Regions from separate parts of the Pseudoalteromonas sp. NCCP-2140 genome, predicted to be linked through region 1. Evidence: predicted binding sites of a transcription regulator. Region 1 holds the regulator's gene; each other region holds the start of a gene.
The links. The regulator sigma-54, encoded in region 1, starts transcription at its own class of promoters, with help from an activator protein. The targets are predictions, from matches to a motif close to GTTGGCACGNNNNTNGNNT.
Positions count from the first base shown of each region.

Region 2: a site for sigma-54 is predicted at 5,431-5,449, ahead of NFU46_RS18855 (TorF family putative porin). Genes of this name have one in related genera too.
Region 3: a site for sigma-54 is predicted at 6,076-6,094, ahead of NFU46_RS04630 (FlgO family outer membrane protein). Genes of this name have one in related genera too.

Region 1 covers NZ_BRCZ01000003.1:468,613-476,707, forward strand. The annotation lists gene mlaE (lipid asymmetry maintenance ABC transporter permease subunit MlaE) at 1-263, opposite strand, end outside; gene NFU46_RS08775 (ATP-binding cassette domain-containing protein) at 256-1,074, opposite strand; gene NFU46_RS08780 (calcium/sodium antiporter) at 1,322-2,290, shown strand; gene NFU46_RS08785 (KpsF/GutQ family sugar-phosphate isomerase) at 2,294-3,265, shown strand; gene kdsC (3-deoxy-manno-octulosonate-8-phosphatase KdsC) at 3,269-3,820, shown strand; gene lptC (LPS export ABC transporter periplasmic protein LptC) at 3,817-4,371, shown strand; gene lptA (lipopolysaccharide transport periplasmic protein LptA) at 4,361-4,882, shown strand; gene lptB (LPS export ABC transporter ATP-binding protein) at 4,879-5,604, shown strand; gene NFU46_RS08810 (RNA polymerase factor sigma-54) at 5,712-7,208, shown strand; gene hpf (ribosome hibernation promoting factor) at 7,236-7,523, shown strand; gene ptsN (PTS IIA-like nitrogen regulatory protein PtsN) at 7,527-7,979, shown strand; gene rapZ (RNase adapter RapZ) at 7,980-8,095, shown strand, end outside.
Region 2 covers NZ_BRCZ01000015.1:7,438-15,532, forward strand. The annotation lists gene rpsN (30S ribosomal protein S14) at 1-208, opposite strand, end outside; gene rplE (50S ribosomal protein L5) at 219-758, opposite strand; gene rplX (50S ribosomal protein L24) at 775-1,089, opposite strand; gene rplN (50S ribosomal protein L14) at 1,100-1,468, opposite strand; gene NFU46_RS18845 (AsmA family protein) at 1,744-3,687, opposite strand; gene NFU46_RS18850 (hypothetical protein) at 4,093-5,259, shown strand; gene NFU46_RS18855 (TorF family putative porin) at 5,548-6,225, shown strand; gene NFU46_RS18860 (aldo/keto reductase) at 6,290-7,183, opposite strand; gene NFU46_RS18865 (YIP1 family protein) at 7,354-8,064, shown strand.
Region 3 covers NZ_BRCZ01000002.1:156,863-164,957, reverse strand. The annotation lists gene nhaD (sodium:proton antiporter NhaD) at 1-1,227, shown strand, start outside; gene NFU46_RS04655 (zinc-binding dehydrogenase) at 1,409-2,473, shown strand; gene NFU46_RS04650 (alpha/beta hydrolase) at 2,516-3,472, opposite strand; tRNA gene NFU46_RS04645 (tRNA-Arg) at 3,849-3,923, opposite strand; gene NFU46_RS04640 (FlgO family outer membrane protein) at 4,092-4,757, opposite strand; gene NFU46_RS04635 (FlgO family outer membrane protein) at 4,761-5,435, opposite strand; gene NFU46_RS04630 (FlgO family outer membrane protein) at 5,450-6,043, opposite strand; gene NFU46_RS04625 (SPOR domain-containing protein) at 6,223-6,579, opposite strand; gene NFU46_RS04620 (SPOR domain-containing protein) at 6,721-7,290, opposite strand; gene galU (UTP--glucose-1-phosphate uridylyltransferase GalU) at 7,651-8,095, opposite strand, start outside.

The sequences.
Region 1 (8,095 bases):
GGCCCTAAGCTATCTTCAGCACCATAGCCTACTAATACGGTGTAACCCTGCAGGGCGAGCACCATACCGATGAATAAGCCTGACACCATAATGATTAAAAGAGATTGCGAGCCCACCATATATAATTGGCGAACAAGTAAAGGCGTGCCTTTTTTGAAGTTCGGCACATTAACGAGTGCACCAAACAACATCTGAGTAGAACGGCCAAGCGCTGCAAAGCGCCCTAATGTTTTGTGACCTAACTTCTGGAATAGATCAAGCATTATGCACTCCTAGTAATTCATCATCATACGCAGGAGCTGGGAAATGGAATGGTACTGGGCCATCCGATAAACCATTTAAGAACTGTTGTACAAGTTCAGATTCATGGTTTTGCATTTGCTCTGGTGAACCTTCGCCTATCACCCCTTGATCAGCAATAATGATCACGTGATCAGCAATGCTCATAACCTCTGTTACATCATGGGTCACAATCAGTGATGATAAACCTAGCACCTCATTCAGTGACTTTATTAGCTTAACTAACACACCCATAGAGATAGGATCTTGGCCAGCAAATGGCTCATCGTACATGATAAGCTCTGGATCAAGAGCAATTGAACGCGCTAAAGCAGCACGGCGAGCCATACCACCAGAAAGCTCAGACGGCATTAAGTCTTGTGCGCCACGTAAGCCGACAGCTTGTAATTTCATTAAAACGACAAGACGAATTAAATCTTCGCTGAGTTGAGTATGCTCACGCAAAGGAAAGGCGATATTGTCAAACACTGACATATCGGTAAATAAAGCGCCACTTTGAAACAGCATACTCATTTTGGTGCGGGCAGCATAAAGTTCCTTGCGAGTCATGCCAGGAATGCTGTTGCCTTCAAATAAAATGTCACCAGAATCAGGTTTAAGCTGACCGCCAATTAAGCGCAACATGGTGGTTTTACCAATGCCGCTTGGTCCCATGATAGCGGTAATCTTGCCTTTCGGAATTTTAAAACTCATATTTTTATATATGATTCTATCGCCCCGTGAAAAGGTTACATCCTTGATTTCTACTATTGATTGCGACAAGTCGCTCTCCATAACGTTTTTCACTAGTTTTGCCATTTTAAGGGTTTTTTAGTCAAGATGGAAAAAACAAATCGTAAAATTTTGTAATATTTTCTATCAATAAATTCTAAAGCTAGCTGCAAAGAGCTTAACGACACCTGAAATTTAGTTTCCTTGCTAAGACGCTTTATGCTCGCCAGCCCATTCTTTTACTTATACTTTCAGGTTCGCTTTTGTTACTATTTGCAGTCATCTGTATAAGTAATGTTGGCGTATCACAATGGTGACTTCTTTTGTCATTTTAATTATTGGTTTTGCTGCACTCGTTTGGAGTGCCGATCGGTTTGTTTATGGGGCGGCTGCACTCGCGAAAAATATGGGGATCCCCACCCTAATCATTGGTTTAACCGTTGTTGCTATGGGCTCTTCAGCCCCTGAAATGATGGTATCAGCATCGGCAGCACTTGCTGATAAAACAGATACTGCGGTAGGTAATGCGGTCGGCTCTAACATTACTAATATCTTACTTGTACTTGGTGTCACAGCTTTACTACGCCCTCTTTCAGTATCTTCAATGACACTTAAACGCGAAATGCCGCTGGTATTGTTAATCTCAGTAGCCGCTTGGTATGTGTTCTCAGATAACTATTTTTCGTTCGCTGAAGGCATTGCCTTGATGATTGCTTTTGCTGTGTTTATTGGTGGTTTAGTTATTGTTTCTCTGCGCGCTAAAAACCAAGATGACCCATTCGTCAGCGAAGCATGTGAAGATGTTCCGAACGATGTCAGTACCAAATCAGCCGTGTTTTGGTTAATAATCGGCATGATTTTATTACCAGTCAGTTCACACTTTTTAGTTGAATCAGCCGTTGATATCGCAAAATATTTTGGTCTATCAGACCTTGTAATAGGCTTAACCATTATTGCTATTGGTACCAGCTTACCAGAGCTGGCAGCCTGTATTGCAGGGGTATTAAAAAACGAAGACGATTTAGCGCTTGGTAATATCGTTGGCTCAAACATTTTCAATTTACTCGCCGTATTACCACTTGCGGGCATTATCAACCCATCAATTATTGATCCTTCTGCGGCAAACCGCGATGCACTTATCATGATTGCAGCAACGATTGTATTGATTGCCATGTCATTGAACTTTAAAGGTGCTCGTCGTATCAATAGAGTAGAAGGTGGCTTCTTGTTAGTCGCATTTATTGCATATCAGGGCTATATTTTCAGCCAAGTAGGATAATTAATGACACAACCTAGCTTTATCGCGCAGGGTAAGCGCGTACTCGAAATTGAAGCACAAGCTTTACAAGAAATTGAGCAATATATAAATCAAGATTTCGATAACGCTTGCCAATTAATGTTCCAATGTACAGGTCGTATTATTGTGATTGGTATGGGCAAGTCTGGCCACGTTGGTAATAAAATTGCGGCGACCCTTGCAAGTACTGGCACACCGGCATTTTTTGTTCATCCTGGCGAAGCAAGCCACGGTGATTTAGGCATGATCACCCGTGATGATGTGGTGATGTGTATTTCGAACTCAGGCGAAACCAGCGAAGTACTTAGCATTATCCCTGTTATCAAGCGCATTGGCGCAAAAATGATTTCACTAACAGGCAACCCAGACTCAACCATGGCCAAACTGTCTGATGTACATGTGTGCATTAAAGTAAGCCAAGAGGCATGTCCATTAGGCCTTGCGCCAACTGCAAGTACCACAGCGACCTTGGTTATGGGTGATGCAATGGCGGTTGCGTTACTTGAAACCCGTGGTTTCACAGCCGATGATTTTGCGCTTTCGCACCCGGGTGGCAGCTTAGGTAAACGTTTATTACTTACATTAGATGATGTGATGCACGCAGGCGACGCCACGCCAATCGTTAGCGAAACCCAAAGCATTAAAGACGCACTAATCGAAATGTCAGCCAAGGGCCTTGGTATGACCGCGGTGATTGGTGCAGATGAAAAGTTAGCCGGATTATTCACTGATGGTGACTTACGCCGTATTTTAGAACAGCGCATCGATATCCATAATACGGCAATTAGCCAAGTAATGACCCGTTCATGTACAACTGCTCGCCCTGATATGCTTGCAGCTGAAGCTTTAAATATTATGGAACGTAAACGTATCAATGGTTTAATTGTGGTAGATCAAAGTAATACGCCAATTGGTGCCCTTAATATGCAAGACCTATTAAAAGCAGGAGTTCTTTAAGCAATGACATTCGCCGAGCTATACCAGCCTCTTAGCCCTGATGTGAGTCAGCGCGCACAAAAAGTAAAATTGCTAATCTGTGATATAGATGGCGTTTTTTCTGATGGCCGAATTTATTTAGGTAATGATGGCGAAGAGCTTAAAGCATTTAATACTAAAGATGGCTTTGGTATTAAAGCGCTCATTAATAGTGGCTTTGAAGTGGCAGTGATTACTGGCCGCCATTCACAAATAGTTCAGCAGCGAATGACTAGCCTAACAGTTCAGCACATTTATCAGGGACAAGAAGATAAGCTGATTGCTTATCAAGAGTTAAAAGATAAACTGGGGCTGACTGATGAACAAATTGCCTATATTGGTGATGATGGTCCAGACTTACCAGTAATGGAAAAAGTAGGGTTTGCCATTGCTGTAAACGACGCACACCCACTGATTAAAAAGCTGGCTCATTACACCACATTATTACCAGGTGGCTTTGGAGCTGTGCGTGAATTAACTGATTTACTGATGTTAGAAAACGGTAAGCCGTTAACTAGCGATGGAACCAGCGCATGAATATAGCCCGTATTTTACTGAGTATTGTTTTTGTTTGTTGCATGGTGTGGTTATGGTACCCGTACTTTAACCAATCAACAGACACAATAACTAGTGAAGACGAGATCATCGCAACACCTGATTACACCGCAGTGGCGTTAAAGCAAACAGCGTATGACGAGCAAGGCAAAATTAGTCATAAAGTGGCTGCTGCTAAAATGGAGTTGTATCAACAATTAGGGTTTACCTTTTTTGAGCAACCTATTTTTACTATTTATGGCGACCAGCAGGTTTGGCAAGTAAAAGCCAAAGAAGCCACATTGTACGAAAACGATCAGCTGATTTTTGAAGGGGATGTAGTTGCTAAAAACTTAACCCACAACGGCATGATTGAAGATATAAAAGCAGAAAACATTAATGTCGACATTGATAAAATGACCATGTTTTCTAAGCAACCTGTGACACTAACAGGACCGAATTTAAAGATTACCGGGAAAGGCTTAAAAGCCGATTTAAAAACCGAAATTGTTGAGTTAACTAACCATACACGAACCATATACTATGACCAATAAACTGAAGAAATTACTCCTGATCCCAAGCTTATTGATTGCCTTTTCGGGCGCAGCTGCCGAGCAAACTGGCGCTCAAATTAGCATTAGCTCAGATCGCCAAGTAGGTAAACTAAAAGATGGCGTTGGCATATTTGAAGGTAACGTAGAGATCGTGCATGGTAATCGTCGTATTACCGCAGAGCGCCTTGAAGCACACGGCGGTGATACCGAAGGTACAGTAGAGTTGATTATTGCCACAGGTAAGCCTGCTTACTTCGAAGAAAAGCAAGCTGATGGCACCGTAATGAGCGCTAGCGCAGAAGAAGTTCGTTATGATGTTGCAAAACGCTTCTTAACCTTAAATGGTGAAGCTGAAGTTACTCAAGCAGGTCAAAAAGTAACAGCAAAAAGCATTACCTATGATATGGCACAGCAGCTGATCAGTGCTGAAAAAGACGAAAACTCAACAGATCGTGTACACACTATTTTAGTGCCTGTTGAAAATAAAAAAGATAATAAAGGCCAACCATGAGCACATTAAAAGCAGAGCTTTTAGCTAAAAGCTACAAAGGCCGCCAAGTGGTTAAAAATGTCGGTCTTGAAGTTGAAGCTGGCAGTATTGTTGGCTTGCTTGGTCCAAATGGCGCAGGTAAAACAACGACCTTCTATATGATTGTAGGCCTAGTACCTAGCGACAAAGGTAAAATCAGTATTGATGATAACGATATCACCCTTTTACCAATGCATAGCCGTGCGCGTTTAGGTATTGGCTATCTGCCACAAGAATCGTCAATTTTTCGAAAGTTGACGGTTTACCAAAACTTGATGGCCATTTTAGAAACTCGTAAAGATCTAAATAAAACCACCCGCGAAGAAACACTCAATAGCTTACTCGATGAGTTTAGTATTCAACACATTCGTGACAGCCAAGGTATGGCGCTGTCAGGTGGTGAGCGACGCCGTGTAGAAATTGCTCGCGCATTAGCCGCTAATCCTAAATTTATCCTTTTAGATGAGCCTTTTGCTGGTGTTGATCCAATTTCAGTGTTAGATATAAAGAAAATTATTGAGCACCTAAAAAATCGTGGTATCGGTGTACTAATTACTGACCATAATGTTCGAGAAACCCTTGATGTTTGTGAAAAAGCCTACATTGTTTCTCATGGGGAGCTAATTGCATCAGGCACACCTGAGCACGTATTAGCAGACCAAACTGTACGCGATGTATATCTAGGCGAGCAATTCAGGCTGTAACCATTACGCCAGCGACTAGAGCATCTGCTAGACTTATAACAATGACAATAAATCGATAACTGTGTTTATACAGTTATCGATAACTTAAAAAGGATTGTTAGGGATACATGAGGCAATCATTACAGCTGCGCATGGGCCAGCAACTTACAATGACTCCACAACTGCAACAAGCGATTCGTTTGTTGCAGCTCAGTACATTGGATCTCCAGCAAGAAATTCAAGAAGCGCTTGATAGTAATCCCCTGCTTGAAGTGGAAGAAGCGGATTACAATGAAGAAAGCACCGGCAAGAATGAGCAAAAAGCGGAGCCTGACGATGTGCAAGTCAGCGCGTCTGCCGAAGAAGCACCTAGCGAGTACGAGCAAGAAAGTAGTGATGCTCTCAATAAAGACACCGTAAGCGATGACTTAGCAATGGACGTCACGTGGGATGAGTACATGAGTGCCGCCCCTTCAACATCGTCAGGGCCAATGCCTGAAGATGAATCTATCTATCAGGGAGCATCAACCGAAACCCTTCATGAATACCTAATGTGGCAATTACAGCTCACGCCATTTAGCCCTACTGATGAAGCGATTGCTGTGGCAATTGTAGAAGCTATCGATGACTCAGGTATTTTAACGGTAAGCTGTGAAGATATAGTCGAAAGCTTTAATCAAAATAACGATGAAGAAGAAATCGAACTTGATGAAGTCGAAGCGGTCTTAAAAAGAATTCAGTTATTTGATCCTGTGGGTATTGGCGCACGCAGTTTACAAGAATGTCTGTGCATTCAGTTACGCCAATTCGATGCTAATACGCCATATTTAGCTGAAACTAAAATGGTTTTATCTGAGCATATCGAATTATTAGCGAGTCGCGACTATCGAACTTTGATGAAAAAGACTAAGCTTAAAGAAAACGAGCTTAAAGAAGTGATGACGCTCATCCACAGCTTAAATCCTAAGCCTGCGGATAGCATAGTGCGCGAAGAGTCTGAGTACGTCATACCTGATGTATCAGTAAAAAAAGTAAAAGGTCGCTGGGTAGTCGAGTTAAACCCAGACTGTATGCCAAAGATTAGAGTGAACAGCCAATATGCGGCGATGTCTCGCTCTGTAAAATCAAGTAGCGACAGCCAATTTATTCGCTCTCACTTACAAGAAGCTAAGTGGTTTATTAAAAGCTTAGAAAGCCGTAACGATACGCTATTAAAAGTGACCAACTGTATCGTTCAACAACAACAAGCTTTCTTTGAGCATGGCCCTGAAGCAATGAAGCCGATGGTGCTAAATGATGTTGCTGAAATGGTCGAAATGCATGAATCGACGATTTCACGGGTAACAACGCAAAAATATATGCATACCCCACGGGGTATTTTTGAGTTGAAATATTTCTTCTCAAGCCATGTCAGCACCGAAAATGGTGGTGAGTGTTCTTCTACAGCAATACGCGCTTTAATCAAGAAGTTAGTCGCTGCAGAAAACTCAGCTAAACCATTGAGTGATAGCAAAATTGCAGATATATTGGCTGAGCAAGGAATTAAAGTAGCTAGACGTACAATTGCAAAATATCGTGAGTCTCTAGCAATACCTCCGTCTAATCAGCGTAAGAGTCTGATTTAGACGTTTTACATAGAAGGAAAAATGCTTATGCAACTAAATTTAACTGGTCGTCATGTAGAAATCACAGATTCATTAAGAGACTATGTAAACACCAAGTTTGCAAAACTAGAAAGGCATTTTGACCATATTAATAATGTTCATGTCATTCTAGATGTAGAAAAATTAAGCCAAAAAGCAGAAGCAACTTTACATGTAAACGGAGGCGAATTGTTCGCTTCTACAGAACATCAAGATATGTACGCAGCCATTGACTCACTGATCGATAAACTTGATCGCCAAGTCATTAAACACAAAGAGAAATTAGCTCGACATTAAATTATGAAACTAAGTTCACTTACTAACCAGGACTGCAGCAAAGCTGCGGTCCTTTTTAATAGCAAAAAAAGAATTCTTGAATATATCAGCGAACTGGCCCACCAGCAGCTTCCTCATTTATCGCAACAAGATATCCTAGATGCTTTACTCAACCGAGAAAAACTAGGTAGCACCGGCATTGGCCGAGGTATTGCTATTCCACATGGCCGAATGAGCGGCGCAGATGAGCCTCATGCATTTGTGATAGTGAGTGAATCCCCTATTAATTTTGATGCAATTGATAATCGTCCAGTTGATATTTTTGTGGCACTCATCGTACCAGATGGTGACTGTCAGCTTCACCTAAAGACCTTATCAACAATTGCTGATAGACTTAAAGATAAAGAATTTTGTAAACAGCTGCGTAGTGCTACTACCGATCAGCAACTGTTTCAGGTCATATCAGCAGAGGCATAAATGGAATTAATAATTATCAGCGGTCGCTCAGGCTCAGGTAAATCGGTCGCTTTACGAGTACTTGAAGACTTGGGCTATTATTGCGTTGATAATATTCCGGTTAATTTACTGCCTTC
Region 2 (8,095 bases), on a different contig from region 1:
GGCGGCCCGTAACGTTACAACGATTACGTTGACGCGAAGAGCTAGAATCACGTGGTAAAGCTTGTAGCTTTAATACCGCGTCCCAACGATCATCGTCAGATGTATTAACATCACTGATGATAGCTTTTAGTGCCGCACGCTTTTCAGCGAACTGAGCAACTAATTTCGCACGCTTTGCTTCGCGCGCTTTCATAGAATTCTTTGCCATAACCCTACCCTTATTTCTTGAATGGGAAGTTAAACGCTTCTAACAACGCACGGCCTTCATCATCTGTTTTCGCAGAAGTAGTGATTGTGATATCCATACCGCGAACACGGTCTACTTTATCATAATCGATTTCTGGGAAGATGATTTGCTCACGTACGCCCATGCTGTAGTTACCACGTCCATCAAAAGACTTAGCACTTACACCACGGAAGTCACGGATACGCGGGATAGCGATTGAAACCAAACGCTCAAAAAAGTCCCACATACGCTCGCCACGTAGGGTTACTTTACAACCAATTGGGTAACCTTCACGCACTTTGAAGCCAGCAACTGATTTGCGTGCTTTAGTGATTAGAGGTTTCTGACCAGAGATTGCTTCTAGATCCGCAACAGCGTTATCTAGGATCTTCTTGTCAGCTAGAGCTTCGCCCACACCCATGTTTAATGTGATCTTTTCGATCTGAGGGACTTGCATGACAGAGCTGAAACCAAACTTCTCTTGAAGCTCAGCAACTACTTTGTCTTTATATACTTCATGCAGTTTCGCCATCATTCTACTCCAACTATTAGATAGTTTTACCAGTAGATTTAAAGATACGTAATTTCTTACCATCTTCAATCTTGAAACCTACACGATCTGCTTTACCCGTTTCCGAGTTGTAGATCGCAACGTTTGATACGTCGATAGACGCTTCTTTCTCAACAATACCGCCAGCTTGGTTCAACTGAGGAACAGGCTTTTGGTGCTTCTTGATTAAGTTGATGCCTTCGACAAATACTCGACCAGATTCAGCAACAACTGAAAGCACTTTACCGCGCTTACCTTTGTCTTTGCCTGCTAGTACGATTACTTCGTCATCACGACGGATTTTTGCTGCCATGATAGACTCCTTATAGTACTTCTGGTGCTAGTGAAACGATTTTCATGAACTTTTCAGTACGAAGTTCACGAGTCACAGGGCCGAAGATACGAGTACCAATTGGCTGTAAGTTATCGTTTAAGATAACAGCCGCATTGCTATCGAAACGGATCAAAGAACCGTCCGGACGACGAACGCCTTTTTTAGTACGCACAACTACCGCGTTTTTAACATCACCTTTCTTCACTTTACCGCGAGGAATAGCTTCTTTTACAGAAACTTTGATGATATCGCCAACCGCTGCATAGCGACGGTGCGAACCGCCAAGGACTTTAATACACTGCACTTTGCGAGCGCCGCTGTTATCAGCAACGTCCAGCTGAGTTTGCATTTGGATCATGTTAATGACCTCCGGTGTAGAAATTACAACACGCCTTAATTTTGTTTAAAATCAAGACATTTCGGTTAAATTCCACTCAAAAAACAAGCAAATTGTCTCTTAAGGGCGGGCAATTGTAGCAGCAATGGCAAGGAAGTGGTAGGTTATTTTTTAATTAATTTGGAATTAATCGCAATGCCTGCATTGAGGAATTACAGCAGCTTGCTGGTTTGTTATTGATTATAAAACAAACAGGGCGCAAATGCGCCCTGTTTTTGACTTTAATTAAATTTTTATTAATTACCAAATAGACCTTTTAATTTGTCTTTGATTTTATCTTTAGCTTTTTCTTTGACTTCTTCTTTAGCCGCATCACTGACATCTAGGCTATAACCAACATCATGGAATGGCCCTTTGATACGCAGTGGAATTTTAAAGCCTGTACTATCATCGGTCGTGCCTTGCCCTTCGATTGAATCAACAATCCCCGTTACTAAGCGATAGTCTACATTCGTCATAGGTAAATCAACTTTACCTGAGCCAGTGATACGAATAAGTGGGCTAAGTAGTGACAGGTCTTTATTTTCACCAACACCGTTAGTGAATACAAAACTGCCCTGCAATGCCGAGAAGTCTGTTTGCTGTGAGTTATCAAAGCCTGTATCTAAACCTTCTGATACTGCGCTTAAGTTACCTTTGATTAGCTCTTTTGCTTTACGAACCATCTCTGCAATGTTGGCCCCTTTTACCGCACCATCAGCAAACTCAAAGCCTAACTTACCATTTAAAGCATTTATAAAGCTCTTTTGGCTTTGACCTGTGGTCGTTAGATCCCAATTTAGAGACCCTTTACCCATTAACTTATCGAAACCTGCCGCATCAGTTAGTAATGGCTGCGCATCAATTTTATCTAAAGAAAAGTTAGTACTAATTTTATAAGGTGTTTGCTTGGCGTTAACGGTTATCACACCGTTACCATTGCCCTCATAAGCAACAAACTTGTCTAGACTGATTTTAGCCACGGCATTTTTTAGGTTCACCGTTAACTGGTTTTCACCAAGGGTAATATCATTGGCTTTTAAGCCACTTGAACGCACGACTACATCTGCATCCAATGCATTTAAGCCGCTCATATCAATTGCAGTATCATCCCAAACAATTGGCTGTGCTGGCGCATCTGCTGCAGGCTCTGTTTGCTCTTCTTTAGCTACGCCCTCTGGTAGGTAAGGGTTTAGATCAAGCATACCTAAATCAATATCAGCATTCACAGCTAAACGATCACCAAGCTTAATATCGCTTTTACCTTTAATTTGCAGCTCATCTAGGGTGGCAAGTAGCTCAGTAAGCTTAAACTGTTGTCCTTTTAGGTGCATTGAACCCTTTACATTAAAGGCATTAAACGCATTTTCTTTTGCATTAAGCTCAACACCTTGCCAGCTCGCAATGTTTTTAACAGAGTCACCACTGACAGAAAGAAGCCCTTGCACGTCATTACCCATTTCTGCAATTGCACCTTTAAAATTCAAATCGACTAAGCGTGAATCAACCTCAGTGCTGACATTAAAGGTTTCGCCTTCAATCGCTTTAACAGGTGTATCTAGCGTGACATCTAAATCAAAACGCTCACCCATATAGGTAATACCGCCTTTTAATTCTAAGGTCTTGCGAAGAGAAGGTAGTAAGATGGCTAACTCTAAATCGCTTATCTGTTGCTTTGCTCCGGTTTTACCATCTAGATAAGTGAAAGTACCACCGTAGATTGCCACTTCACCAAGTTCGATATCAAAGTTATCTGGTAAGTTAACAGCGCCAGAACTCTTTTGCTGCTCGGTCTGTGGTTGCTCAGCAACCGCATCAAATAATTGCCAGTTTGCTTTACCATTTTTATCGGTTTCTAACAAAATTGTTGGTTCGTTAATAACGAATTTATCAAGCTTAAACTCACCGCCAAACAATGACATCCACGGGATACGGATAGCAAGTTGCTGCATGCTTGCCATATCTTTTTGCGAGCCAGTTTGCATATTGGCAAAGTGCACATCATTCAATTCGAGTTTTAATGATGGAAATACCGACAGCTTTTTATCGCCATTAATAGTCAGACTACGACCTGTGGTTTGCTCTACTTGCTCCGATACTTTATTAAATATCGCGTCTGTAGGTATTAGGAATGGTGCAGCGACTACCAATGCAATCAGTAATACGAAGATGACACCAACGATTTTCAGTAAGGTTTTCATAATCATCCTTAAAAATGGGCAAACAATGTTCATATCATAGCGGGAGTTAGGCGCAATTGCATTGCCCAACACATAAAAAGGTTTGTAAACAAGCTTAGGTACAAGAATATGAATCAGCGCTGAAACTTTTTGATACCTATAGGTTACAAAAATCCCTTGGCCGCTTTATACCCTTGGTGGTTATCGCGTTAAAAATCGCTGCTCACTTTGAACTCAGTGTTGAGCAATTATTTACACTCGATGACAATGATTAATAAACCATGTCAGTCGCAATCTTACTTATAAAGTATCAGTAAGATTGCATCATTTCATTACTTCGGTATGATGCACGACCCTGTTGTTTTTGCACCCTGTGTACTAAAATTAAACAACCCAATTTGGTCAAAACTGGAGTATCGATTAAGCATGAAGAAACTGCTTATTTCACCGTCAAAAATGGCGCTTGGCGAGCAAGAAAGTCAAATTTATCAAAATATCCTCAAGCAAGCCTCTGATATCAGCTTAAACCTTATGGCAGTTAAAGTAGAAAACCACCCTGAAGACTTTTTAGGTTGGTGCTATGAGCTATTAAGTGCAAGCCGTGATCGCATTAACTACGATCTGTTAGAAGATAAGCAATTACCCACTCTTAAAAAACTTCATGACTTATTAATTTCTGCAATCAGTTTTTTGCAGTTAAAAACATTAAGGGTTGCGCCATGGCCTGTTATTGCAGGCTTCATCGAGCAGCATAAAGAGCTTGTAGCCCTTGATGAGCAATTACGCTTAACTAATTACATTGCTGCAATTAAATCGCAATCCCTAAAAGAGATGATCCCAGAAGACCGTTTAGCGTTTTCAGGTAAACACAGTGCCTCGCTTGATCCAAGCAGCTATAACTTCGACGTTGAATGGTTTGCTTCTACTAAGAACGCAAAAGGTTTCCACCAAATGTTGAGTGATTTACCAGGTGCGTTCGATGAGGCGCTTGTACACATTCCACTTGAGGGTGAAGTAACGCAAGAACATTATCAGCATTTTATGGTTGCTTACTTCATGGCATTTAATGGCAGCGATGAAAAGCCAACGCTTGCTCCTGCTACTCGCTTGCTTGCGATGCGCCGACCTGACGTGTTTACACCAATCGTAAATAGTAAACTTGATGCCCTTTGTGCGGCATTAGGCATTACTAAGCTTAATAACCGTGATTTTGAGCGCTACTGGCAAGATGTTGTCGAAGCAATACATAGCATGCCTTGGTTCAAAATGGCCAGTGCAGCAAATGAGCTTGAACAATCTCTGGTTGAAATCAAAGCCCTATTGCCTAGCTTCTTTTATTATGCAGATAAAAGTACCGCTGATAACTCTAACTATATTAAGTTGTTAAACAAACCTAAGAGTACCACAAGCTCAGCAGGTAAAAAGACCGTACGCCGTGGCAAAGAATCAGCAGAGATACTGGTGGACCGAGCATTAGCAAGTGATGATATCCCTGAACATATCAAAGCTAAGCGCGATTCAATCATCAGTGAAGTTGAAAAAGGCCGCAGTGTTGAAGAAACCATTACTCTAATGCGTGCAATTTTCGGCTAAGTTACTCTCAAATAAGCAAAACCCGGTTGCTTCGCAATTGTGCAACCGGGTTATTTTTTGCACCACACATGTGCGCATGAACAATTCAAATAACCATCCTTTTCACAATTAAACAAGTTTAAAAGCCTGTTTTTAAAGCCTTTAAGCATAAAATATCCCATTCGAAATTAACTTGGCACAACCAGTGCAATATCGTATCCAGACAACACATAGAAAATGTCCTCAAATAATAACCAGACTGCAATCTGAAAATGGGACAAAATCAACATAACAACAGGATACAGAAACATGCTAAAACTAAAAAAAACGGTCGCAGCAAGCGCCCTTGCGCTATTAACTTTGAGCTCAACATATAGCTATGCAGAAGTCACAGCAAACGCTGCGGCAACTTCAAACTACTTATGGCGTGGTCAAGAACAAACCGGCGGTGATGCTGCAATCCAAGGTGGTATCGACTACGCAAGTGAATCTGGCTTTTATGCGGGTACTTGGGTATCGAATGCTAGCTGGGCTGACGACATGACTTACGAGCTAGACCTTTATGCTGGTTTTGGCGGTGAAATCAATGAAACCTTTAGCTACGATGTTGGCTACATTTATTATGCATACCCAGATGCAGCATCTTATACAGATGCAGACTTCTCTGAAATCTACGGTAGCATTAGCATGGGTAGCTTCACCTTTGGTGCAGCAGTCCTAGCAACATCAGCAGCAAGCGGTGACGGTACAGATTTTGGTGACTCTCTATATTTAAATGCTGACTACAGTTTCCCAGTTGGCAGTACCGGTGCAGAAATGGCCCTTCACTTAGGTCATTACTCAGGGGATTTCATTGGTGATGATGACATCATCGACTACGGTGTTTCAGTGTCGAAAGACGGCTTTACTTTCGGTCTTTCAGACAACGACATTGATGGTTCAGATGTAAAAGTGTATGTCGCTTACGCGGTTGACTTCACTTTATAAAGAATGTGTTACTTGCTGCAACACGAAGGGCCGTTAAGGCCCTTTTCTCGTTTTGGGCTATATATTAAGGCACACTATGCCCGGTTGAGCCTTGCCAAATGCGATACCATTGTTCACGGTTCATAGTAAGCTGCTTAGCTTCAACAGCTGATTTAACACGCTCAATATTCCCCGTACCAAGTACCACAGACGGTGCACTTGGGTGCATTAACAGCCAAGCATAAACAACTTGATCAATGGCTGTGGCGCCAATTTCAGCACCAACCTGCTCCAACACTGTACGTAAACGCACCGCTTTTTCATCATCACTTGAGAATATACGACCCCCAGCTAATGGTGACCAAAGCATAGGTTTGATATCGAGCAATTGGCATTGGTCTAAGCTACCATCATCAAGGGCTTTCATTTCGTAAGGTGAAAACTCAATTTGATTAGTCACAAGCTCAAAGTCTAAACGCGACTGCAACAAGCTAAATTGCGATGGGGTGAAATTAGATACACCAAAATCAATCACGTCACCATTTGCTTTTAGGGTATTAAATGCTTGTGCCATTTCATCAGCATTCATTAAGTAATCAGGGCGATGGATAAGTAATACATCTAAACGATCAGTGTTGAAGTTTTTAAGTGACTGCTGTGCTGAGGCAATTATATGCGCGGCACTTGAATCATAATGGTTTGCTTTGCCTTGTAATCCTAGGCTTGCAAACGCAGGCTTAATACCACATTTAGTGATTATTTTGATTTCATCACGAATACTTGGTTTTAGTTTAAGTGCTTTACCAAATTCGGCTTCACAACCGTATTCACCGTAGATGTCAGCATGATCAGTATTTGAAACTCCCATATCGATTGCATTTTCTAAAAAACTTAAGCATTGCTGTGGCGTTATCTGCCAATCTAGCAAGCGCCAGAACCCTAATACCAACTCATCAATACAACGACCATTGCTATTCACCATAACGACCTACTATTCCTAATAAATTCGACTCAAATTAATCTTTTAACCATATCACAGATTTACTAATCACAGCTGTTAACATACAGTTACAAAACAAATTGCTAATTTGTTACTAAACAGGATATTTTAGTACCTAAAAACAAATGTTATAAAACAAGGAATAAAAAATGAAATCATCAAATGTCATGACCGCATTGGTTGATATTTTTATCAGCCCAAGCAAAGCCTTTAATGGCTTAAAAGAAGCAAAAGGTTGGTCTTTTGTTGCCTTTATTTTACTTGCCAGCATTCTCGCTGCCAGCATGTTTGCTTTTTACAATAAAGCTGACCCGCAGTTTTTAATCGATCAACAAGTCGCAGCGGCCAGTGTTGATGCCACCATTGCAGAACAAAAAATGATTCGCCAAAGCATGGAGCAAACCATAGATTTGCAAGTTTGGTTTGCTATGTTTGGTGGCATTATCGGTTTAGCTGTTATTAATGCCCTAATGGCAGGCTACTACCTATTTGTATCTAAGCAAGATCCAGAAGCTAACTACGGTTATGGTGCGTGGTATGGCTTTGGTGTATGGGCCATGATGCCTTTGGTTATTTATTATTTAGGCTTTTTAATCTTAGTCCTTACAGCAAGCACTAACCAAATTTCACAAACGCTAATGAACTACTCTTCGATTAACCAACTTTTAATTGGTTTAGAAATTGGCCACCCATTTTACACCTTACTTGAAAGTCTCAATATCTTTTCTATTTGGGGTATTTTCATCGCAGCTATCGGTTTAAAGAGCTGGACTAATTTCACTTTCAATAAAGCGCTACTGTTTGCAGCTCTACCAAGTATTGTTATTTACGGTATTTGGACTGTAATCGCTCTCGTTTAATTCTGCTTTGAGCGGCAATATGCCGCTCTTA
Region 3 (8,095 bases), on a different contig from region 1:
ATTTGGACCCTTATTGCTTGGCAGTACAGTGCACAAAACTTATCTGATCTTAGCACCGACGCATTTCGTCACGCCTTGTTAGAATTTTCGGAGTTAATGCTATTTTTGCTCGTTGCGATGACCTATATCAACGCCCTAGAAGAGCGTCGTTTATTTGATGGCCTAAGAAGCTGGCTGGTTGCGAGGGGCTTTAGCTACAAACAATTATTTTGGATAAGCGGTGTACTGGCATTTTGTATTTCACCTGTAGCCGATAACTTAACGACCGCCCTACTTTTATGTGCAGTGGTAATGAAGGTAGCAGCAAATGATAACCGCTTCATTGCTATGTCGTGCGTCAATATTGTAATAGCCGCAAATGCCGGTGGCGCATTCAGCCCGTTTGGTGACATCACGACACTGATGGTTTGGCAAGCCGATGTTGTTGCCTTTACCGAGTTTTTTGTTTTATTCCTACCAGCTTTAGTCAGCTATATTATTCCTGCATTTGTTATGTCTTTATTTATCAATAACCGTCACCCGGATACGGCCGATGAAGATATTGAACTTAAACGCGGTGCGCTTCGCATATTGTGCTTATTCTTACTGACAATACTCACCGCCGTGGTGCTAAAAACCGCCTTTGGTTTACCACCGGTTGTGGGCATGATGATGGGTCTTGGCTATTTACAGTTTTTTGGTTACTTCTTACGCGTGACACTCCCCGGCTCTCTTGCCAGAAAACGCGCCATGGCAGAGCGTGAAGGCGACAAAGAGCGCTTATCTCGCTTAGGTAATGTTGTTCCTTTTGATGTATTTAGCCGTGTATCGAGAGCCGAGTGGGACACGCTCTTGTTCTTCTATGGCATCGTTATTTGTGTTGGTGGCTTAGGGTTTATCGGCTACTTAGCGCTACTTTCTGATTTACTTTATAACAACTGGTCTGCTACCGGTGCGAACGTTATTCTTGGTTTAATGTCAGCGGTAGTAGATAACATTCCAGTGATGTTTGCAGTGTTACAAATGATGCCTGACATGTCGCACGGTCAATGGCTGCTTATTACGCTAACAGCAGGAATTGGTGGCAGCCTGTTATCAATTGGCTCTGCGGCAGGAGTTGCACTAATGGGTCAAGCGCGAGGGATATACACCTTTAATAGCCACTTAAAATGGTCGCCGGTCATTTTACTAGGTTACTTTGCTGGTGTTTTAACTCATTTATACCTCAATACAGCCTACTTCGGCTAAGACTTAATAAAGTAAAAACCCTTATCACTTTAAGGGTTTTTACTTTAAAGATTCCACAATGAGCAGTTTATAAACAGACATGTCGTAATAAGCTGTATTTTTGTCGCAAAAAGTCAAGATTAAGGCAGGTGCTTTACTTTAGTCTAATAATTCACAAATAAGGTGAATTGAGGACACACATATGAGCCAAATGAATTCTGTTGCCATGCAAAATGGCAAGCTGCATGTAAAACAAATTGATATCCCTACACCTGGACCCGGCCAAGTACTGGTAAAAAGCCTAGCTTGCGGCATTTGCGGTTCTGATATTCATATAACCCGCCACACCAGCGATGTATTCGATATCTATAAAAACCTTGGCATCATGGCTAAAGATGCAGGCGATGACCAAGAAGTATTATTAGGCCATGAGTACGCGGCAGAAATTGTTAGCTACGGTCCAAATACTAAAGGCGAATTAGCTAAAGGCACCCGTGTAACCTCAGTGCCAATTTTACTTTCTGCTGGCGGCGCTGGCGTAGGTGTAACCCCAGGGCTATATGGTGCCTATTCTGAATACTTTATTGTTGATGAAGCCTTGCTATTACCTATTCCTGATGCTGTTCCATCAGAAGCGGCAGCCATTACAGAACCACTTGCTGTTGGCCTGCACGCAGTGAACCGCGCACAAATGAATAATGATGACGTAGCTATTGTGGTTGGCTGTGGCCCAATTGGCCTTGCAGCGATTGCCGCGTTAAAGCTTCAAGGCGTAAAACACATCGTTGCCTCTGATCCACAAGAGAGCAAAAAACAAATTGCCCTTGAATTTGGCGCTACAGAATATGTTAACCCTATGGCAGATGATGAAGTTGCTAAAGCCGCAGCACTTGCGGGTAACAACAAGGTCGTTATTTTTGAATGTGCCGGTGTAAGCCGCTTATTGAACGACTACATTTTACGTGCACCAGCAAAAGCAAAAATCATTGTAACAGGTGTACATACCGCGCCACTAAACGTTAACTTTGCCTATGCCACAGTGAAAGAGTTAGACCTTATTTTCTCTTATTACTACCAGCCAGAAGAGTTTGCACAATCACTTGAGAACATCGCGTCAGGCAAAATTGCATGGCAAAAAATGCGTACTGGTAAAGTCGGCATAGACGGCGTACAAGGTGCATTTGATACCTTATTTAAACCAAACGACCATATCAAAATCATCATTGAACCATGGCGCACAGGCGAGCTTGAAAAAGTAACGGGTTAATTTTAATGAGGCTATTAAAAAAATAATAGCCTCATTTTAGAGCTAAAATCTATAAGCGTTCAACCTACTATCAAAAACTAAGCCATCAGTCTCCTCACCTCTACCGCCATTTAAAACAGTTGTAAAAAATGATTTAACTACATCATTTGTCTTTTCATAGAAGAGGCCATGAGTTTTTCCTACATTTGGACCGCCAGTAAAGTCAAAATAAAAAGCATTTGAAGCGACCAAATTCCTAGCAGTTCTTCCTAACCGATCTTTTTGAAAATTCGCATCAGACCATTTTAGGACCCAATCATTTTCATTGATCGTAATATAAACTCGTTTTCCAGCTTCTATATTATTGACCCAATGTTGATGACCTGCGTTATCAACATCAGCTTGGCACAATACAACGTTATCAAACATTCTTGTTTCAGCTTCGTATAAAGCGTTGATAACGTAATTCTGAAACAAGTAATTCCCCAAACTGTAAGTCATAAAGGTAAATTTAATATCGCATGCCTTAAGGGCCTCTTTATTAAACGGTTCTTTCATGTATTGGCCTAACTTTTCCAACGTAGCATCCAAAGCACCAACTGATGCCTGTGCATTTCTCTTAGCGCTTCGGTATTCTTTTGTCTTAAAACCTCCAGGATTAGAGGGCCAAGAAAAAACAACAACCTCAACCCCATGCTCTTTTTCTAATGCTAATGACTTTTCTAAGTTCTTATAAAAGCTTTGATTAAAGCCATGTACAAAAAAAACGCAATTTTTACCTGAGGAAGTGAGCCGTTCACGAACTTCTGCAAATGCTTTTTTAGAAGGAATATTATTCTGAGTTATTTTAGATGGCTCAGTGACTAGTCGCACTTGCCATACTCCCTCTACTTTATCTGCATGAGCGAGCCTAACTTCATTAGGTCCTTTTGCGTTTGCGTAGTCACCAAAAGCATTGTGATCGCCTACGCCATTTTTAAAGTTTGATTTATTTATGTTTCTATTCGTAATAATCAACATATCAATATCCTTATTCTGTTTTTAGCCACAGTAAGTAGTTAGAACCTGTCACCTATATAGGCCAAGGTTAAAACTAATCTGCAAAATAATGATTAGTTTAAATTTCAACTAAACAGCAAGAAAAACAGGAAAGAATACGAAAAATGAATTGATTTTAATTACTAAAAATAGACATAGTATTGAGTGAGCAAAATATAAGCAGCACTTAAAACCAATAAAACAAACTACTGGATAAGAAGAGTGTGCAACTTTAGAGATCGCTATGATTTTATAGAACACTCAAACTTATCGGATATTGATTGAAGCAATCTATTCGGAACTTTAACGCTACACATATGCTACAAAGGAGAAGAACACGACTAGTCATTGATTTTATTGGTAGCCCCTACAGGAATCGAACCTGTAACTGCCCCTTAGGAGGGGGCCGTTATATCCATTTAACTAAGAGGCCACTCAAAAGCTGAGGGAAAGCTTGTAACTTGTAACTTGTAACTTGTAACTTGTAACTTGTAACTTGTAACTTGTAACTTGTAACTAAAAGTATAACGGTCTAAGGCTTTGGTAATCAAGAGAATAAACCAATCGACTTTTGAGTAAGTCGATTGGCAAAGTAATGAGGTTAGTTAACGCTAGCCGTTGCTGATTTGATTGACTCATTTTTTAGCACAAAATAAGGGATCACTTTTTGTGCGCTGGCAATAACCAACTTTGAGTTTAAATTAATTACTCGTGCATTCACTTCTACACCATTAGGGCGGTATATCAGCGTGCCTGTAAGTACATGGCTCGCGATGCGACGCTCGGCTAACTCTTCTACATCTCGCGACATCACAAAATCACCACGTGAGGTCACACTAATGATATCCATCGCTTTAAAATCAACAACGCCAAATCCAAATTTTTGCAGCTGGTGCATCATTGTTTCAGAGAGTTGATTACCAAGTTGTGAGCTGCTTTTTAGGCTTGCATCTAAATCAACAAAGCTAGTAATGGCAATGCCTAACTCACTCTCTTGTTGCATAGTATCTACTAGCTCAAGCGCCATTTGCTCGACATAATTAACAACGGTTTTATGATGTTGATAAGGCACAAATAAACGATGGTTAGCGTTATCCTGCTGCATATCATTTTGTTCAAGCGCTTGTAGCATAGCAACGTAATCGACTTGAGTATTTGCTGATGCAGGTACATTTTGAGCTGTATTTTGCGGCTCTGCTGATTGCTCTGGCAGCAATTGGCAGCCAGATAGTGCGAGCGTTAACGATGCTAAAATAAAACCTTTCATAGCTTACTCACTTGCTTGTTTTAGTGTAATACCATCACTGCGGTTGGTACTATCAAGGGCATCAACCACTGATTGCGGGATAAAACCTTGCGCTGACCCTACAACTGCTTTGCTTGCTAAACCAACAATCCGAGCATTCACGAGCACACCACTTTGATGATTAACCAAAGTACCTGCCAATACATAATTGAAGTTTTGATCTTGGCTTAGCTCTAAATAATCACGACTGAAAACATAGTCACCAGTTGGCGTGACACGCATATAATCAGTGGTTTTAAAATCAATGACAGGTACACCAAATGCGTGAAGCTCATGAATGAAGCTTTCGGCAATTTGATTACCTAGCAAATTCGTTGAGTTGTAATCTGCATCAAGGTATATGAAGCTTGAAACAGCAACCGGCGTGCTATCGCTAACATATTGCAAGTTTTCAACAAGATCCTGCATGATGCCACGCACATAGTGATTAATATTTTTACGCGTTGGTGCTGCTGTAAAGGTGCTGTTATTCATCACCGCCTGATTGGTTTGAAACACACTGTCGTTACTATGTGGCGCGGCGACTTCTCTTTGCGCAGCTAACTGAGGATCATTATCGTGTTGTGTTACATCACCAGTTAACATTGATGAGCAACCAAAGCCAAAAGGCAAACATAAAGTTAAAATTAAACGTTTCATTAAATGAGTTCCTCTTAATATTCGCTTCGATACAACTGGCCATCACGTTGCTGAACTTTTTCAGCGCCCCACATTACATTGATAGGGATCTCAGTGCTTGCTGCTGACACAATTCGCAGATCTTTGGTATTCACTAATCGGGCATTTACTATGTAGGCATGTTGTTGCCGCGTCAGTGTGCCGGTAATAACAAAGTCAATATTCTGACGTTGACGTAAGGTATTTACATCACGACTAAGTACACTATCGGCCGATTGCTGCAAATTTAAAGTATTTTCTAATCGATACTCAATGGTATGAAAACCAAGCTGAGTAAATTGCGTTAATAAACTTTCTTGAATTTGCTGACTCAAGCCACTGCCCTGATCTTCAGCTAAATCAGTACCTAAGCCATCAGCCATGTAGAAACTGGTCACAGCAATACGTGCATTGCCTTTGTAAGGGCCTTGAATACGGCTCAGCTGACTACTTAAATCAGCAACGTATTGATGCACCGTATAAGGTGCCATCGGCGATTTTGGGGTTTCTCTAGGGGGCGTTTTTTGTGGCTCTTCAGTTAAGCTACAACCCACCAACACTAAAAAAACTGAATAAAATAACAGGCGCATAATTGCCATCCTCACTAAACTTAGTAAGTACAAAGCAATAATTATGCCTAAGTATTATTATAAACGGGATATACCAAGATAATCGTGAAACAAGAGGCTCTGATATATGCTATGAGCTAGTCTTTTTGCTTTAAGGCCTCTTTTAATATCTAGCTGCTGATTGTTATTTAGTTCAAATGCTACAGCGTCTGCCCAACAAAATGGGCTGTAACACAAGTCTGCCCTACTTTTTTAACAATCTCACAAAATGCAGTGGCTTGAGTATAGTTTGCAAATGGGCCAGCTCTTAATCCATACAAGGTTACGCCTTTTTGATCACGTTGTTTAAAGCGAAAATCTAGACCATGCATGATATCAGGATAGTCACGCTTTAGCTCTAAAACACGGTGAGCTACTTTATTAGGTGTTAGATATAAACCTAACTGCACTCCAGACTCTGCAGCTTTATGTACTTCAACAGCTGAACTTTGTGACTGCATTGATGATTGTTGCACTAACTGCTCATTATATACTGGCTGGCTTTGTTCTTGGCTCATCATGCATGCTGGTAGAGCTGTGAGGCAGATGATTATCAAAAGGTATTTGGAGAAACTAGAAAAGTGCATGATGACGTCGACTCTAAAAAATAGACTTAAATTCAGCAATAAAAATGCCAGCTGTAGGATGAAAGTTTTAAACTAAAAATAAACTCGGTTATTTGTGTAATTGCTAACCCAGCAATCAATACCTTGCCGCTTAACTGCTTCACAGTCAGCCTTTGCATTCTTTAAATACTTATAGCGGCCAAATTTAAGGCGATAATAAGTATGCTCATTTACCTGTGCTACTTCAACATTGAGTATCGGTTTACCTTGAAAGATGCTTGGGGCACGCCTAACCATTTTTTTAAATGAATAAGCCAGACCTTGTTCAGATTCAACAGACATAAGCTGTAAAGCAAAACTATAACTATGATTAGAAAGCTCAGTGTTTGTCGATGACTCTGGCACAGAGCTAAGTTCTTTATCTGGGGTCTGCTGAATATTTCCAACTGATTTATAGTTTGTGGTTACTCTGTCAGGGCTCGCTGGTATTTGCACATGATAAGTACTTGGCTGACTGAACGCTTTACTTAAAAGAGAGGAAAAATCTAAGTTTAGAGTTTTATTTTCAAAGATATAAGACAATGAATTATGACTGCAACCAGATACAGCTAGTAACACCACGAGGTATAAACTGTAACGTAAAAGCTTTGAGCAACATTTCATAATCAGGATTCTTTAAAGTACCATTAAAAAACAACTTCTTATCCAAAGAAGAACACACTGTTAGTACTTACCTGTACATCAACACTTAAAAGATAATTTGAGATATAAGCCGTAACCACTAACGTATTAACGTTTCGTCTATTACTTTTTGTTTTAGTTATTTACTGGAGAACAACTATAGATGAAATATACACGAAACAATTAATTTACATTCAATAGTAACAATGTGTTAAGACAAAGGTATATCAGAAAAATCCTTTATTGGGTAATCATCGGCAATTGTAAGGTTTATGTAAATAATAAAAAAGTGCCATATAGGCACTTTTTTTACATAATTTTTAACTAGATGGTTTGCATTACTTATTTAACCAGCGACTTTATGAAATCTGTAAGCTCGTCTTTGAATTCATCACGGCGTAGTGCAAATTCTACAATAGCTTTTAAATAACCAATTTTGCTGCCACAGTCATGGCTTTTACCTTTCATTGAGTAGGCATCAACAATTTCTTTTTCCATTAACATGGCAATGGCATCTGTTAATTGAATTTCGTCGCCAGCGCCTGCTGGGGTTTTTGCAAGTAATGGCCAAATATTTTTACTCAATACATAACGACCCACAACAGCAAGATTTGATGGCGCTTGATCAACTGGAGGCTTTTCAACCATGTTTAAAATAGCAGCGCTCTCACCTTGATTGATTTTTACATCACCTAAATCTACTACACCAAACTTATCAACTTCGTTTTGTGGCACAGGTTCAACCATAATCTGGCTTTCACCCGTACTTTCAAAACGCTGGATCATT